Regions from separate parts of the Rossellomorea sp. GQ25 genome, predicted to be linked through region 2. Evidence: predicted binding sites of a transcription regulator. Region 2 holds the regulator's gene; each other region holds the start of a gene.
The links. The regulator LexA, encoded in region 2, represses DNA repair genes until DNA is damaged. The targets are predictions, from matches to a motif close to CGAACATATGTTCG.
Positions count from the first base shown of each region.

Region 1: AC6CIB_RS16650 (YhjD family protein) is a predicted target of LexA. The motif match lies at 3,786-3,799, and genes of this name have one in related genera.
Region 3: AC6CIB_RS19745 (Y-family DNA polymerase) is a predicted target of LexA. The motif match lies at 2,083-2,096, and genes of this name have one in related genera.

Region 1 is NZ_JCAXEQ010000005.1:189,754-194,994, forward strand. Features, by position in the region: gene lepB (signal peptidase I) at 3-563, opposite strand; gene AC6CIB_RS16640 (TVP38/TMEM64 family protein) at 560-1,201, opposite strand; gene AC6CIB_RS16645 (S9 family peptidase) at 1,652-3,622, opposite strand; gene AC6CIB_RS16650 (YhjD family protein) at 3,828-4,217, shown strand; gene AC6CIB_RS16655 (competence protein ComK) at 4,224-4,793, opposite strand; gene AC6CIB_RS16660 (IDEAL domain-containing protein) at 4,991-5,227, shown strand.
Region 2 is NZ_JCAXEQ010000001.1:882,689-887,929, forward strand. Features, by position in the region: gene tkt (transketolase) at 1-1,585, opposite strand, end outside; gene AC6CIB_RS04840 (DUF896 domain-containing protein) at 1,772-2,005, opposite strand; gene AC6CIB_RS04845 (YneB family resolvase-like protein) at 2,112-2,762, opposite strand; gene yneA (cell division suppressor protein YneA) at 2,774-3,100, opposite strand; gene lexA (transcriptional repressor LexA) at 3,258-3,878, shown strand; gene glnA (type I glutamate--ammonia ligase) at 4,006-5,241, opposite strand, start outside.
Region 3 is NZ_JCAXEQ010000007.1:38,076-43,316, reverse strand. Features, by position in the region: gene AC6CIB_RS19755 (GRP family sugar transporter) at 1-626, shown strand, start outside; gene AC6CIB_RS19750 (glucose-1-dehydrogenase) at 639-1,424, shown strand; gene AC6CIB_RS19745 (Y-family DNA polymerase) at 2,163-3,425, shown strand; gene AC6CIB_RS19740 (YolD-like family protein) at 3,447-3,779, shown strand; gene AC6CIB_RS19735 (CDGSH iron-sulfur domain-containing protein) at 3,834-4,049, opposite strand; gene AC6CIB_RS19730 (iron-sulfur cluster biosynthesis family protein) at 4,180-4,512, shown strand; gene AC6CIB_RS19725 (aminoglycoside phosphotransferase family protein) at 4,620-5,241, opposite strand, start outside.

The sequences.
Region 1 (5,241 bases), on a different contig from region 2:
CTTTAGTTCCTGAATTGTATATCCCATTCGTTGATAGGCCAATAACGAAGGTCCACTTTTCCGACAATCTGTTCCCGGTCTATAAACCCGAAGTAGCGACTATCCATGCTTCCCCGACGATTGTCTCCAAGAACGAATACTTTTCCTTTGGGAACCGTTTGCTCATCCGTGATTTCTTCAAGGGTAAAGTCTCCCGTCAGCTTGTTGCCGATGTACTCCTGCTTGAATTTTTCTAAGTAAGGTTCAGGATAGTACTCTCCGTTAACATATAACTTATCATCTTTATAAACAACCTTATCACCGGGCAGTCCAATGATTCGTTTCACATAATCCTCGTTCTCATTCGCATGAAAGACAACAACATCAAAGCGATCCAAGTCTCCAATATGATAACCGATTTTATTCACAACAAGTTTATTTCCATCCTGTAGTGTTGGCATCATCGATTCACCTTCGACTACATAGTTGGAGAAGAGAAAGGTTCGAATGATAATAAAGATGATTAGTCCAATCCCCAAGGCTTTAATCCATTCGAGTCCTTCTCTTTTTACCTCTTCTCTCAATTTGATTCCTCCTGCTTTTTCCGTTCAATTCGTTGGTCTATTTCCATTTTCTTATTCAGATGTATCTCAATTCGTTTCCCTACAAACCATAGCACAAAAATAATGGCTGCAACGATTACAGTACGTATTGGTTGTCTTACTAATGATATAATATCATATCCTATAAAGCTTATGGTGAAAATCATCACCATTTTCCCCGTAACCACAGCGAGCATGTATTGAGCGATGCTGATCGACGACAATCCCGCCACCACATTCACCACGGCAGACGGCGTAAATGGGAAGCATAAAAGAATGAACAACGGGCCAAACCCATGCTTGTCTACCCATTTCGTCAATCGCTTCACTTGGCGGTTCTTTCTCAGAATGCGGAAGAATCGTGTTTCCCCATATCTTCGTACCAATAGAAACACAATAAGTGCACCAAGCGTAGCGCCAATCCATGAAAACAGGAATCCCCACCATAACCCGAATGCATTCGCATTGGCCGTCACAAACACAACCAGGGGCAGGAACGGGAGAAATGCTTCCAACAGCGGCAGCAGGATCCCTGGAATCGGTCCAAATGAACGATACTGCTGAATCAGGTCCATCATATTTTCAAGTGTAAACCAGTCTTTTATCTTATTTATATCCATATTATATGTTTCCCCTTAAACGACCATGAACAAATAAACTCATTTCGTTATATCGTTACTAACTATTTTCATCATATCACACCGAATCAGGATTTCCACATTGTTGTTTCTTGTTGGCTTTATTATTATAACCTTGCCTAATGTGGGGGGATGTAAACGTTTCGGGTGGGTATTTTTTGGGGGATGGGTTCTGGATTAGAATTCGTACGTTCGTTCGCGAAATTTGTCGGATTTTGCACAAGGTCAGATAAATCCCTTCTCAAGGACAATCCAGTCCAGGGTTCCCCGGCTCCGTTCGGTCGATATTATCGACTTCCCCCCATATATTATCGACTTTCAAAATAGGCGCTCCACCCTCGTCCCCATTTCTTTTTCAAATCTCAGACTTCATTCCCCATTTCTCCCTAACAAAAAACTGCCATCCCCATCTGGAAATGACAGCCTTCTCTTCTATAGATACTCTCCGAACCAATCCACAATTTCTTGTAATCTCGCTTCCCTCAAAGAAGGCTTTCCAGTCCTGGACAGATTATGATTGGATTCTGGAAAACGCACGAATCTCACATCTTTCTTCTCACGTTTCAATGCGATAAATAGTTGTTCGGCTTGCTCTATCGGACAGCGATAGTCCTTCTCGCTGTGAAGAATCAATAGGGGGGTGTTCATATTTTTCACATACGCAAGGGGTGAATGCTTCCAAAGGGTTTCGATGTCGCCAAGATCGCTTTGGATTTGCCATTCTGAAAAATAGTAGCCGATATCACTCACTCCGTAAAAACTAATCCAATTGCTGATGGAGCGCTGGGTGGCGGCTGCTTTAAACTTGTCGCTGTGACCGATGATCCAGTTGGTCATGAATCCTCCGTAGCTTCCACCGGTCACTCCCAGGCGGGTTTCATCAATAAACGAAAATTCCTCCAGTGCATAGTCGACAGCTGCCATAATGTCTTTATAATCCCCGCCGCCGTAATCGCCTCTTACGGCATCGACGAACTCTTGGCCATAGCCGTGGCTTCCTCTTGGATTTACATATAAAACTGCGTAGCCTTTACTTGCAAGCACTTGAAATTCATGAAAGAAAGTGTTCCCATACATGGTGTGGGGACCGCCATGTATTTCAACGATGAGGGGATATTTCTTTCCTTCCTCATACCCAAGTGGTTTCATGATCCAGCCTTGAACGGGCCAGTCTTTCGCACCCTTGTACATAAACGATTGGGGAGAGGACAATTCACGATTCCCCAGCAGGTCCCCGTTCAGGCTGGTTATTTCCGTCAGCTCACCACTAGGAACATGAAGAGTATATAATTCACCGGGTTCTGTCGGTTTGCTCATGGCAATCAGCATCACTTGTCGAGTTGAATCGAAGTCGAATCCGTATACATGCTGCTCCTCCTGCAGCAATGCGGGGTAGATGGCCCCTTCAATGTGTGCGTAGTAAAGAACCGTGTTTCCTGAATCAGACGCCAGGAAATAGAAACTTTCATTGTCCTGCGACCACAGGATTCCTGCTTGAGATGAGCCTTGGATGCTGTCGCTATTGAGATAGTCTCCTACAGGTACATCCATGCTTTCTGTCAGGCAAACGGATTGACCGGTTTCAAGGTGATGCAACCATACCTTATTGTGTGTCGCATTTTCATAATCACGTCTATGTCCTAAATAGGCTAGATGCTTTCCATCGGGAGACCAGCTTGCTTCTCCGTAGTACCCCGATTCTCCATTAATCTTCTTATATTCGTTCGTTTCAAGGTGAAAAATAAATAAATCAGACTGGAAGGAGAAATCTTTGTCCTCTGTTCTGTCCACTGAAAACGCAATGTGCTTACCGTCGGGACACCAGGAGTGAAGAGTGTAATCATGGACATCATCCGTGACTCTTCTTACTTCCTTCGACGCCACGTCCACCACTACTATCTGCGAGTAGCAGTTGTCATTGAAACCTCGGTCATCACTTTTATATTTCATGCTTGTCGCAACGAATGGCTTTAATTTCTCTTCTTCGCTTTCCTTCCTTTCAAACGTCTCCCCTTTTTCCAACCGCATCGAGAAAGCGATTTTTTCACCACAAGGAGACCAAACAGGATTCGAAACGCCTTTTTGATAATCCGTCAGCTGCTCTGCTTCCCCTCCATCCCTGTGGATGAGGTATAGTTGATTCACACCGCAGCGATTCGAGACAAAGACGATCTTTCTACCATCAGGTGACCATCTAGGAGTTGAAATCTTTTGTTCTCCGAAAGTCCATTGGCGAGTGATCTTATCTTGCAGACAAATGCTATGTAAGGTCGAGAAATATTCATTTTTTTCTTCACACATGATGGTTTTGACATAAACGGCTTCTTCTCCACTTGGAGATAATCTTGGATCGGATACGGCCTTTAACTCGTAGAGATCCTGAATTTTGATTCCTTTATTCATGTTCTGGCACCTTCCTTTCTTTTATTCTCTTTGTTATTTCGACGTTAGAAATACTTTTCCCTTTATGGATAAAAATCCGATCTGTCCTTCATAATAGAAACAAATTCAAATTACCCAACTTTCCCTATTGAAAGTAAATCAAATTCCACGTAAAATAAAAATACGAACATTTGTTCTGTATTAAAGTGAAAAGGAGTCTTTTCATATGACAAGGATCCCCGAGAACGACAGGAACATATTAGAACAGGCGATATATTTACCGATGGTGCTGACGATTTTGAATCGCGATCTGCAAATCGTAGACAGCAGCCCGTTTAAATTAAAACGACCGTATTTAGAAATGATTGAGGAGACGATGAAGGTCATCCAAGGAGAACTCGCTCATGTCAAAAAGTACATGAGGACCAATAAGATGAAGGTTGAGCGAATTCAATCAGACGATGCCTTCACGATGTATATGTTTCTGTATAAGGGTTATGAGGAGCACCATAATTACTTTAATCCGCGCCTTCGAAACCGTGTGGAGGATTTAATGAGACATTATTTGTATCGCCGATTCCTGGAATCGAAAACAGATACAACAAAAGAAGCGTGATTCATCTCACGCATCGTTTTTTTTGATATTTCGATTTAGGTAAAACGTTTTGATAGTACTCATTTCGGTTTGAACCTTCGTATTATATTTACTTTCCATTTCTGCGACACGCTGTGTGTAGGCGATACGCAAGTCAGAAGTACGAAGCATTTGATTTTCAAAGGAACTGTATGAAATGGGAACCATGCAGGACTCATTGTTTTGAAGAAAGACCCGTGTTGATCCATTTGTCGATCGTTCATACCCGCGAACATGTGAATGGGAAATCCAGGCGCATTCTTGCTTGACAGGAGAAGATGTCGGAAATAGATAAATGGACATTTGAGGATTCACCATGATGGGAGCTTTGTAGATGATACCCGTAAGTCTTTTGGTGCCTTCTTTTCTTCCTTCATAGGAGGAACCAAAGAATTCACAGCTCTTCTTTAAAATATCAAACGGTTTAAATGGGGAGATTAGCACGTCATCTACCTCTATGATTTTGGTAAATGTCCTGGCACCGTACTCAATTGGCTGCAGGATCATCGTATGGGGATTCACTTCATATTCTTCTATAATTCGAGATTTTTCTCTCATTTCATCGCCTCCGTTTACATTTTTCACCAAAATAATACCATAAATTTCGAGGGTTGTCTTGTATATTTTTAAAAATTCTGAAATTAACTATACGCCACTCTATTACGGATAAAAAATTATCAGAATATTTAATTTTTTGGTTGAATTTTCACTACTTACCCCATATACTAATAAAAAGAATTCAGGGGTGACCGTATATGGAAAACAAAAAGTCCTATACCGAAATAATGAAAGCTTCTGCCATGACCCGTAAGAAAGCCGCTGAGAGAAGTGTGATGGAGATCTATATCGACATGGTGCTGCATGAAAGCCTTCTAACGACGCGCAAGACAAAACTCCTGACAGACATTGACGCCGCCCTGGATCAGAAAAATAAACCTCTGTTCATGAAATTATCAAAGGAATTAAACGAACTGAACCTAAGCTACGGATGATAAATAATAGCTGA
Region 2 (5,241 bases):
CTTTAAGTGTTGGAAGGTCCTGACGAGATAGAACTAACATCGTAGGCTGATCCTTAGACTCTAAGGATAATTTCCAGGCTGCAGCAACTTCATTTCCGTCACCAGGGCGGATGACAGAAAGGTTAGGCATGGCACGAAGTGAAGCAAGCTGTTCTACAGGTTCATGCGTAGGTCCATCTTCTCCAACAGCGATACTATCATGCGTGAATACATATGTCACAGGTAAGCCCATTAGAGCCGCTAAGCGGATAGCGGGTCTTAAGTAGTCACTGAATACGAAGAATGTTCCTCCGAATACGTGCAGACCGCCGTGAAGAGCCATACCATTCATGGCTGCACCCATACCGAACTCACGAACACCGAACCAGATATTACGACCTTCATACGATTCATGAGTAAAGTCTGCTTCATCTTTAATCATCGTCTTGTTAGATCCGGCTAAGTCAGCTGATCCACCAATGAATGAAGGAAGATTCTTCGCAATCGCATTTAACACTTCACCGGAGGAAGCTCTGCTTGCTAGTGCTTTTCCTTCTTCATATACCGGGATATCTTGATCCCATCCTTCTGGAAGATCACCTTTGATAGCTGCTTCTAATTGGAAAGCAAGCTCTGGATGCTCTTCTTTATATTTTATGAATAAGTCAGCCCAAGCTTCTTCTTTTTCAGAACCTACTTGTTGGATTTTTTCCTCGAATCTGCTATAGACTTCCTCAGGTACATGGAAATCCTGCTCAAACGTCCATTGATAAGCTTCTTTCGTAAGCTTCATTTCGTCTTCACCAAGTGGAGCACCGTGAACAGCAGATTTCCCTGATTTATTAGGAGCTCCGTATCCGATGACCGTCTTAACTTCGATCATAGTAGGACGGGTAGTATCCCCTTGAGCGTCTTCGATTGCTTTGGAAATTTCTTCAAGGTCATTCCCATCTTCAACACGAATATATTGCCAACCATATGATTCAAATCGGCCTTTAACACTTTCAGAGAAAGATTTGTCTAACTCTCCATCAAGTGAAATATCATTTGAATCATAGAGAACTACAAGACGACCTAATTTCAAGTGAGCTGCTAATGAAGCTGCTTCAGAGGCCACACCCTCCATTAAGTCTCCATCTCCACAAATAGAATATGTAAAATGGTCTACCATATCGTATTGATCCTTATTGTATGTAGACGCTAAATGCCTTTCAGCTAATGCCATACCGACTGCCATACCGATTCCTTGTCCAAGTGGTCCAGTAGTGGCTTCAACACCTGGGGTATGTTTGTATTCCGGGTGACCCGGAGTTTTACTTCCCCATTGACGGAATTCTTTAAGATCTTCCATTGAAACGTCATAACCTGATAAATGGAGCAGGCTATATAATAGCATAGATCCATGACCAGCGGATAAAACGAAGCGATCCCGGTTGAACCACTCAGGATTTTTCGGATTATGATTCATGAATCTTGTCCATAGAGCATACGCCATCGGAGCTGCTCCCATAGGCATTCCGGGGTGTCCAGAACCTGCTTTTTCAATTGCATCGATAGATAATGTACGGATTGTATTAATTGCTAATTGATCTGTGTTATCAAACATATGTCAGACATCCTTCCTTTTAATGTACCTTATTAATATTAATCTTCTTTGTTAGTTTATACAACTATCTTGAATGATAACATGACTTTATGACCGTTGAAAATAAAAACCCTTGTGATTTCATAAGGGATGAAAATGAAAAAAAACTGCCAGGTCCAATTTAAATGGACCTGGCAGTTCATTAATTTAATGCATTTTCTTTTTGGTCTGGATATCCTGAATCTTCTTAGGCGTCACTTCATTACCTTCCGGATCAAAGATTCTTGTATTTTCAATGGTCCCTTTCATCGATTGACGAAACGTTTCCAGGTATTCTTTTCTCAACTTGGACTGCTCTTTTGCTTCTCGTTCGGTTAGTCCGCTACTTTTAGACTTCTTGGCAAGCTCATTGATTCGATTCATTTTCGTTTTTGAAAGCATCTATAAAAACTCCTTTATTGCATTTGTCAGCAAATTCTAAAACACAACTAAAAATTGTACGTAATACTATCGTCATGTTACTAGATTCAAGGAGATAAAACAAGAGTTACGCATTTTCCACTGAATTCATATATTCTTTAAAACGCCTATGTACCGTAGCTTTGGAGACATCATACCCGAAGCCTCTTAATGTGGCTGCAATTTCAGCAAAAGTCAATTCGTTCTTCCTTAACCGGACAATTTCCTCAACCGGTACTTCGATCCGCTCTCTTCCATCTATATTCCCCTTATTTTTTAGATTTTTATGAGGTTGAAAACCATTTTCCACTGCCCTTTTCATCCCTCGTCTGATTTTCAAATTATGGAGTTTTCTTTGATATTCCTCAACCATGCTTACGATATTAATCACCATAGAATCAGATTCAGATAAGTGAAGCTCCCCACTATGAGTTTGACTGATAATCTTGACTTCTTCTTTTAATAAACAGTGAATAAGAGCAATTTTGGCATTCCCTCTGCCAATTCTTGTTTCATCCTGGATGAGAACAGCCGCAATCGACTCATCTTTAATCAAATCAAGAAGTTCAAGAACACCAGGACGATCTAATTCAAAACCGCTTGCTTGATCTTTTATAATAGCAGCCACTTCGTATTGGTGGTCTTGTGCCAATTTCACTAATTCCTCTTCTTGGCGTTCCAAGGATGTTTCCTGTGTGTCTTTCTTTGTACTGACTCTGCAGTAAATTACTGCCTCCATCTTCTATCCCTCTATTCTTCGTTCATTACCACTTCATAATCTGAATGTGTAGATAATGTTGGTTTTTCTATAGGTAAAACAAGTGATTCACCGGGTTTAATGGAGAATGATGTAAGATTGTTTTCCTCTCCTACCCAGGCGATAAATTCTTCCACTGTCATAGAATATTCTTCATTATACTGTTTGGCAATAGTCCAAAGAGTGTCTCCATCCCGAACAGTGATGCTTTGGTAAGATGGTTGACTTGCCGTGACTATGAGAAAATACACTGCTGATAAAAGTGCTAAGACAAATAAAATAATAATGTAAGAGAAACGATTCCAAATATGTGTTAACATAAATAAACCTCCATGCGAATGTTTGTTCTGTTTTTCGTTACACTCATTGTAATACGAACATTCGTTTGGTGTCAACAAAAATTCGAACTTATGTTTGTATCGACTGGAAAGACATGCTATAATGGGAACATAAGATCTATAATAGAGGTGCGTGAACATGACAAAATTGTCTAAAAGACAGCAAGACATACTAGAATATATTAAAATTGCAGTAAGAGAAAAAGGGTATCCACCTTCCGTACGGGAAATTGGTGAAGCCGTTGGTCTTGCTTCTAGTTCCACCGTACACGGACATCTGGCCAGGTTAGAGAGTAAAGGACTTATTCGTAGAGATCCCACTAAACCAAGAGCCATCGAAATCTTAAATCTTGAAGAGGATACGATTCCACGCCAACGAGTTGTGAATGTTCCATTAATCGGTAAGGTGACAGCCGGTCAACCTATTACAGCCGTAGAGAATGTAGAAGAATTCTTCCCCTTGCCAGAGCGTATGGCACCTTCAGATGAACAGGTCTTTATGCTGGAAATCATGGGTGATAGTATGATAGAAGCCGGGATTTTAGATGGGGATTTTGTCATCGTGCGTCAGCAGCAAACAGCGAATAATGGAGACATCGTTGTAGCGATGACAGAGGAAGATGAAGCAACTGTAAAACGTTTTTTTAAAGAAAAAGATTATGTACGATTACAGCCAGAGAACTCAACAATGGATCCGATCATTTTACGTAATGTATCCATTTTAGGAAAAGTTGTCGGAGTTTATCGCCAAGTACATTAATACGTTTAAGCCGCTATGCATAATAGCGGCTTAATTTAATCTATACTTTTTAAGTCTCTAAAAAAGCAGTGAGTGGTAGCGAAAACGCTACCACTCACTGCTTTTAATTAATAGCAATTATTAAGGATTAATACATTTGAATGTATTGCTCGCGCTCCCATGGGTGTACTTGTGTACGGAACATATCCCATTCGATCTCTTTCGCTTCTACGAAATGTTCGAAAATGTGTTCTCCAAGAGATTTTACAATTACTTCATTTGTTTTAAGATTTTCTAATGCAGCGTGTAATGTTGCTGGAAGATCTACGATTCCCGCTTCTTCACGCTCTTTTTTGTCCATAACATAAATATTACGGTCGATTGGCTTAGGAGCTGGAAGGTTACTTTTGATTCCATCTAATCCAGCTGCCAGTAATACAGCCATCGCCAGGTATGGGTTAGCCGCCGGATCAACACTTCGGACTTCAACACGTGTGCTTAATCCACGAGAAGCAGGGATACGGATTAATGGGCTGCGGTTACGAGCAGACCATGCAACATAACAAGGTGCTTCATATCCAGGTACTAAACGCTTGTATGAGTTTACAGTCGGGTTCGTGATCGCTGTAAAGTCAGTTGCATGTTTAATGATGCCAGCAAGGAATTGACGAGCTGTATCGCTTAATTGCAAATCTCCCTTTTCATCGAAGAAAGAGTTTTCCCCATTTTTGAATAGGGACATGTTACAGTGCATTCCTGATCCATTTACACCAAATAGAGGCTTCGGCATGAATGTTGCGTGTAATCCATGCTTACGTGCAATCGTTTTAACCACTAGTTTAAATGTTTGGATATCATCACATGCTCTTAATGCACTTGCATATTTAAAGTCGATCTCATGTTGACCAGGAGCCACTTCGTGGTGAGATGCTTCGATTTCAAAGCCCATTTCTTCTAGTTCTAATGCGATATCACGACGGCAGTTCTCACCTAAATCTGTAGGAGCTAAATCGAAATAGCCACCGTTATCATTTAATTCTAATGTCGGCTCACCATTTACGTCTAATTTAAAGAGGAAGAATTCTGGCTCAGGTCCAAGATTGAAGTCAGTAAACCCTAGCTCTTCCATTTGGCTTAAGATGCGCTTTAAGTTGTTACGCGGATCTCCTTCGAATGGAGTGCCATCTGGATTGTAGATATCACAGATTAGTCGGGCTACTTTTCCTTTTTCAGCTGTCCATGGGAATACTAACCAAGTATCTAAATCAGGGAATAGGTACATATCTGATTCTTCAATACGAACAAATCCTTCAATTGAAGATCCGTCAAACATCATCTTGTTATCTAATGCCTTCTCAAGTTGACTTAGAGGGATTTCTACGTT
Region 3 (5,241 bases), on a different contig from region 2:
TAGCGAGTGTAAAGTTCATCGGCGTTGCGAAAACCGTTCCGATTTCAACGGGAATGCAACTGATTGGAACGACTCTTTTTGGCGTTTTAGTGTTTAAGGAATGGAAAACGACAGAAACGATTCTTCTCGGTTGCGGAGCCGTTTTAGCTCTGATTGTTGGTGTGGTGTTAACATCATTCACACAAAAATCCGAGGGAGATGAAGAGTCCCAACTGAAAAAAGGTCTACTCACTTTATTGCTATCCAGTTGTGGATACATAGCCTATGTCGTCATTTTAAGATGGTTTGATATTGACGGATGGGAAGCGGTTTTGCCACAGGCGATTGGAATGTTTATCGGGGCGGTTGTCATTACGTTCAGGCATAAGCCCTTTACAAAATATACGGTGCGAAATATCTTAACCGGTCTGATGTGGGCATCGGGGAATTTAGGGTTGCTGCTTGCGCTTCCACGCATTGGTGTGGCAACGAGCTTCTCCCTATCTCAAACAGGGATCGTTATTTCTACCCTTGGAGGTTTGTTTTTCTTAGGTGAAAAGAAATCCAGGAAGCAGATTCTTCTCGTCATTGCAGGGTGTGTTCTTATCATTATCGGCGGTGTTCTATTAGGCTTTACGAAAGACTAAGGAGGAATGGATATGTATTCAGATCTAACAGGGAAGGTAGTCGTTATAACCGGAGCTGCTACTGGAATAGGAAAGGCGATTGCTAAACGATTTGCCAGTGAAGGCTGTAAAGTGGTCATTAATTATTTCAAAGAAGAAGAAAATCCTGAAGAACTAGTAAGGGAAATCGAAGAAGCAGGGGGAACAGCCTCCATTATTCAAGGTGATGTGTCAAAAGAAGCAGACGTTCAGGGCTTTGTCCATTTTGCGCACGATACGTATGGTCGTCTTGATATCTACGTGAATAATGCGGGAATCGAAAATGAAGTTCCGTCTGAAAACCTGCCTATTGAAGATTGGCAAAGGGTCATCAACACTAACTTAACAGGTACATTTCTCGGATGCCGTGAAGCTGCGAAATACATGCTCGAGCATAACATCAAAGGATCAATCATCAATGTTTCTTCTGTTCATGAAATCATTCCGTGGCCTCACTTTGCTCACTATGCAGCCAGTAAGGGTGGGGTGAAATTATTAATGGAAAGTCTTGCATTAGAATTCGCACCCGATGGAATCCGGGTAAACAATATCGCTCCCGGGGCCATTGATACTCCCATCAATGCCGAGAAATTTTCCGATCCCGAAAAGAAAAAAGGTGTGGAAAAGCTCATTCCAATGGGCTACATCGGAGAACCGGGGCAAATCGCTTCCTGTGCAGCCTTTTTGGCTTCAGAGCAGGCAAGTTATGTCACAGGGACCACCCTCATCGCTGATGGGGGCATGACGAAATATCCAGGATTCCAAGCCGGGAGAGGCTGATTGATGTATAGGAATAGGCCAACATCATAAGGTGATGTTGGCTCTTTTTATTGTGTTTTGAGTATAAGCATTCCTAATTCACTATGGTGATGATCGACCTGATCAAGCCGCCTCCGCTTTTCTTTTGTCCAGCTCCAGGGCTTAGAGGCTCGAGGTCATAAGTCCAACATACCAAAAAGGCAAAGAGCGCCTTTCCGGTATGTTCGCCATATGCTTGTCGCCTCTGGCCAAAGCCCTTCCGCTTTTCTTGATGTCCAGCTCCGGCGGCTAGTCCCTCGAGGTCACAACTGAAAAATCCCATAAGGCAAGAAGCGCCTTTTGGGATTTCCCAGTTGTGCTTGTCGGGTCTGATCAAGCCGCCTCCGCTTTTCTTTTGTCCAGCTCCAGGGCTTAGAGGCTCGAGGTCATAAGTCCAACATACCAAAAAGGCAAAGAGTGCCTTTCCGGTATGTTCGCCATATGCTTGTCGCCTCTGACCAAAGCCCTTCCTCTTTTCTTGATGTCCAGCTCCGGCGGCTAGTCCCTCGAGGTCACAACTGAAAAATCCCATAAGGCAAGAAGCGCCTTTTGGGATTTCCCAGTTGTGCTTGTCGGGTCTGATCAAGCCGCCTCCGCTTTTCTTGTTATTCTCTCTGTTTCCATTAATTTTAGTTGAAAGGGAACGTATATTCGTATAGAATCATAACTATACTATATAAGAACGTTTGTTCTATTTTGGGTAAAATGGAGGACGATTATATGACTGTCGATTACAGTGTGCTGCCACACCACAAGATTCTGTGCATCGATATGAAGAGCTTTTATGCTAGCTGTTCGGCTGTCATGCTGGGTCTCGATCCCCTTGAATGTCATTTGGCTGTAGTAGGGGATAGGGACCGCCAAGGAAGTATTGTGTTAGCGGCATCACCCAGGCTGAAGAAGGACTTTGGGATCAAAACGGGCTCGCGGATGTTTGAAATCCCAAAGGACCCGCGCATCCGGCTTGTAGAGCCGAAAATGGCTACGTATGTCAGGATCTCGACTGAGTTGACCCGGTTATTCCATCGCTACGTACCGAAAGATGCCATTCACACGTATAGTGTGGACGAAAGTTTTATTAAGATTGATGGAGCGACGAATCTTTGGGGGGATGCCACGACCATTGCCCGCAAAGTCAAGGATGATATGGAAAGGGAGTTTCAACTTCCCTGCGCCATAGGCATCGGTCCCAATATGCTGTTGTCTAAGCTGTGCCTGGATCTTGAAGCAAAAAAAGAGGGGATTGCCGAATGGACCTATGAAGACGTTCCGGAAAAGCTGTGGCCGCTATCGCCTTTACGTGAAATGTGGGGGATTGGCGGACGCTTAGAAAAAACGCTCAATCGCATGGGCATTTTCTCTGTCGGGCAATTGGCGCAGTATGACCTGGAGAAGCTGGAGGCCAAGTTTGGCGTTATGGGGAATCAGCTCTATTACCACGCATGGGGAGTTGATTTATCTGAAATAGGAGCACCGATCATGGATGGTCAAATCAGCTTCGGCAAGGGACAGATCCTGCTGCGCGATTATAAGGGGAAAGAGGAAATCAAACGAGTCATTTTAGAAATGTGTGAAGAAGTCGCCAGACGTGCCCGTACCCATCGAAAGGCAGGAAGGACGGTCAGCTTTGGTGTCGGTTACAGTCACGAAGAATTCGGTGGAGGGTTCCAACGGTCAAGGACGATAGAGGAACCGACCAATATCACCATGGATCTGTACCGGGTGTGCCTGGAATTATTCGAAGAGAACTACAATGGGAAAACCGTACGGAAAATCAACATCGCCCTTTCTAATATTGTAGAGGACGCAGCACTGCAGATTTCATTATTCGAACCTGACCGTTGGGAAAAACGGGAACTCGGGTATGTAGTGGATCGAATCCGAAACAAATATGGATCAGCCGCCCTGCTCCGCGCCGTATCCTATACAGAAGCGGGAACAGCAAGGCATCGTGCCCGCCTGGTGGGCGGACATAAATCGTAACAAATATAGGAGGTGAGAGGATTGATCCGTGATCGGGGAAGAATCAAGTGGACATCCATGATGCTGCCGGAGCATGTGAAATTACTGAGGGATTGGGCAAAGGAAGATACGCACGAGAAGAGGGTCGAACTTGACGAGCAGGAATTAGACAGGATGAATGAAGTCGTGGCAGAGGCGATGGAGCATGGTAAAATGGTGTCGATTACTCATTATGTAAAGCACCGTCATCAATTATTGATTGGAACCATTCACCATGTCGACTCACTGGATGGGAAGCTGCACGTGGTAGACAGGTTCGAAGACGTACACTATATTCCACTTGTAAGCATTGTGGACATTCGCTTTTTCGATTGACAGCCCAATGAAAAGAGAGACTTCACCAGAGTGAAGTCTCTCTTTTCATTGCATTTACTCTTCGTCCAATACCTTTTCTGCGCGCACACATGATTCAAATTTTCCTTTATGGGATGCATCACAAAACGGCATGTTTGTAGATAAACCACAGCGGCAAAGAGTAAACACCTGTTTCGTTGGAAATACATTTCCGTCAGCATCAATCAGTTCCACGTCCCCACTTACACGAAAAGAACCATTATCATTCACTTTAATTTGAGCTTTTGCCATAAAAAACCACCCTTTCTATAAAATACAAAAGAATTCCCCTTATCGATAGTAAATGGAAAATAGGAAAAATGCAATATTCTAAAGGAAACAAATAAAACGTGATAGGATAAGGGATAGAGGAGGTCGTCGAATGAAAATCGAACTAACCAACGAAGCAACCAAAAAGATTCAAGATAAAATAGGAACCAAAAATGGTCACCTGAAATTAAAATACGATACTGAAGGCTGCGGCTGTGTTGTAAGTGGAATTCCTACTTTATGGTTTGTACATGAACCTGAAAAAGGGGAAGATATAACGATTGAAACCAATAGCTATCCAATCCTGGTAGAAAAATCTAAAGTGGTATTTCTTGATGAAGACCTAAAAATTGACTTTTCTTCACAAAGTAACACGTTTCAATTAAAAAGCCCCGGGCAGATCATAAATGGAAGAATGAGCTTTTTGTTGTTTCCAGGGGAATAAAAATAAAAGCCTCAGATCTGAGTACATCCGAGATCCGAGGCTTTTATAAATATAAAGCCATTTATGTATCGTGATGGGTGTTATAGCGGTAAATGGTTCTATAGATACTAATCTAGTTCATTCACCAATTCCTCAAACAACCGGGCCACTGAAACCCCTGTCTTCCACCCGTCCATCCCGTCCTCTACCGACCAGCACGCAGATAAAACCGAATGACAGAATCCGTAACGAATCAAACGTTCATAAGAGAGGGAAAGTAGAGAGGCCATTGTTTGGATTCTGTATCGAAGCAGCTCTATTGGAACATCCCATTTACTCCATTCATTTAATGTAAATTGAATGCAGTCATATTCTCTCTCTCCGAAAAGCCCCTTGGGATCAATGGCCGTCCAGCCGGAGGATTTAGAGAATAGAATATTGCCGTGGTGCAAATCACCGTGTAGAAGAAAAAGATTCTGAGCAGAACTAAGTAACTCGGGGTAGAGCATCTCAGCTTTTGAGACTATTTCTTCAGGCAGGGGGCCAGTACCTCCGTTGAACCGTTCACGCAAGCGACCGATCCCATTTGACCAGGACTGAACGATAGGGTAGGGATGCTGGCTGACGGGTTTATGCCATAAACGGTGAGCAACATGGGCAAATACCTGCAACACCTCTTCTTCATCCTCAACGGAGTGAAGGGAACTTCCCGGTCTCAGGCGATCTAAAAGGATCCATCCCTCATCCTTA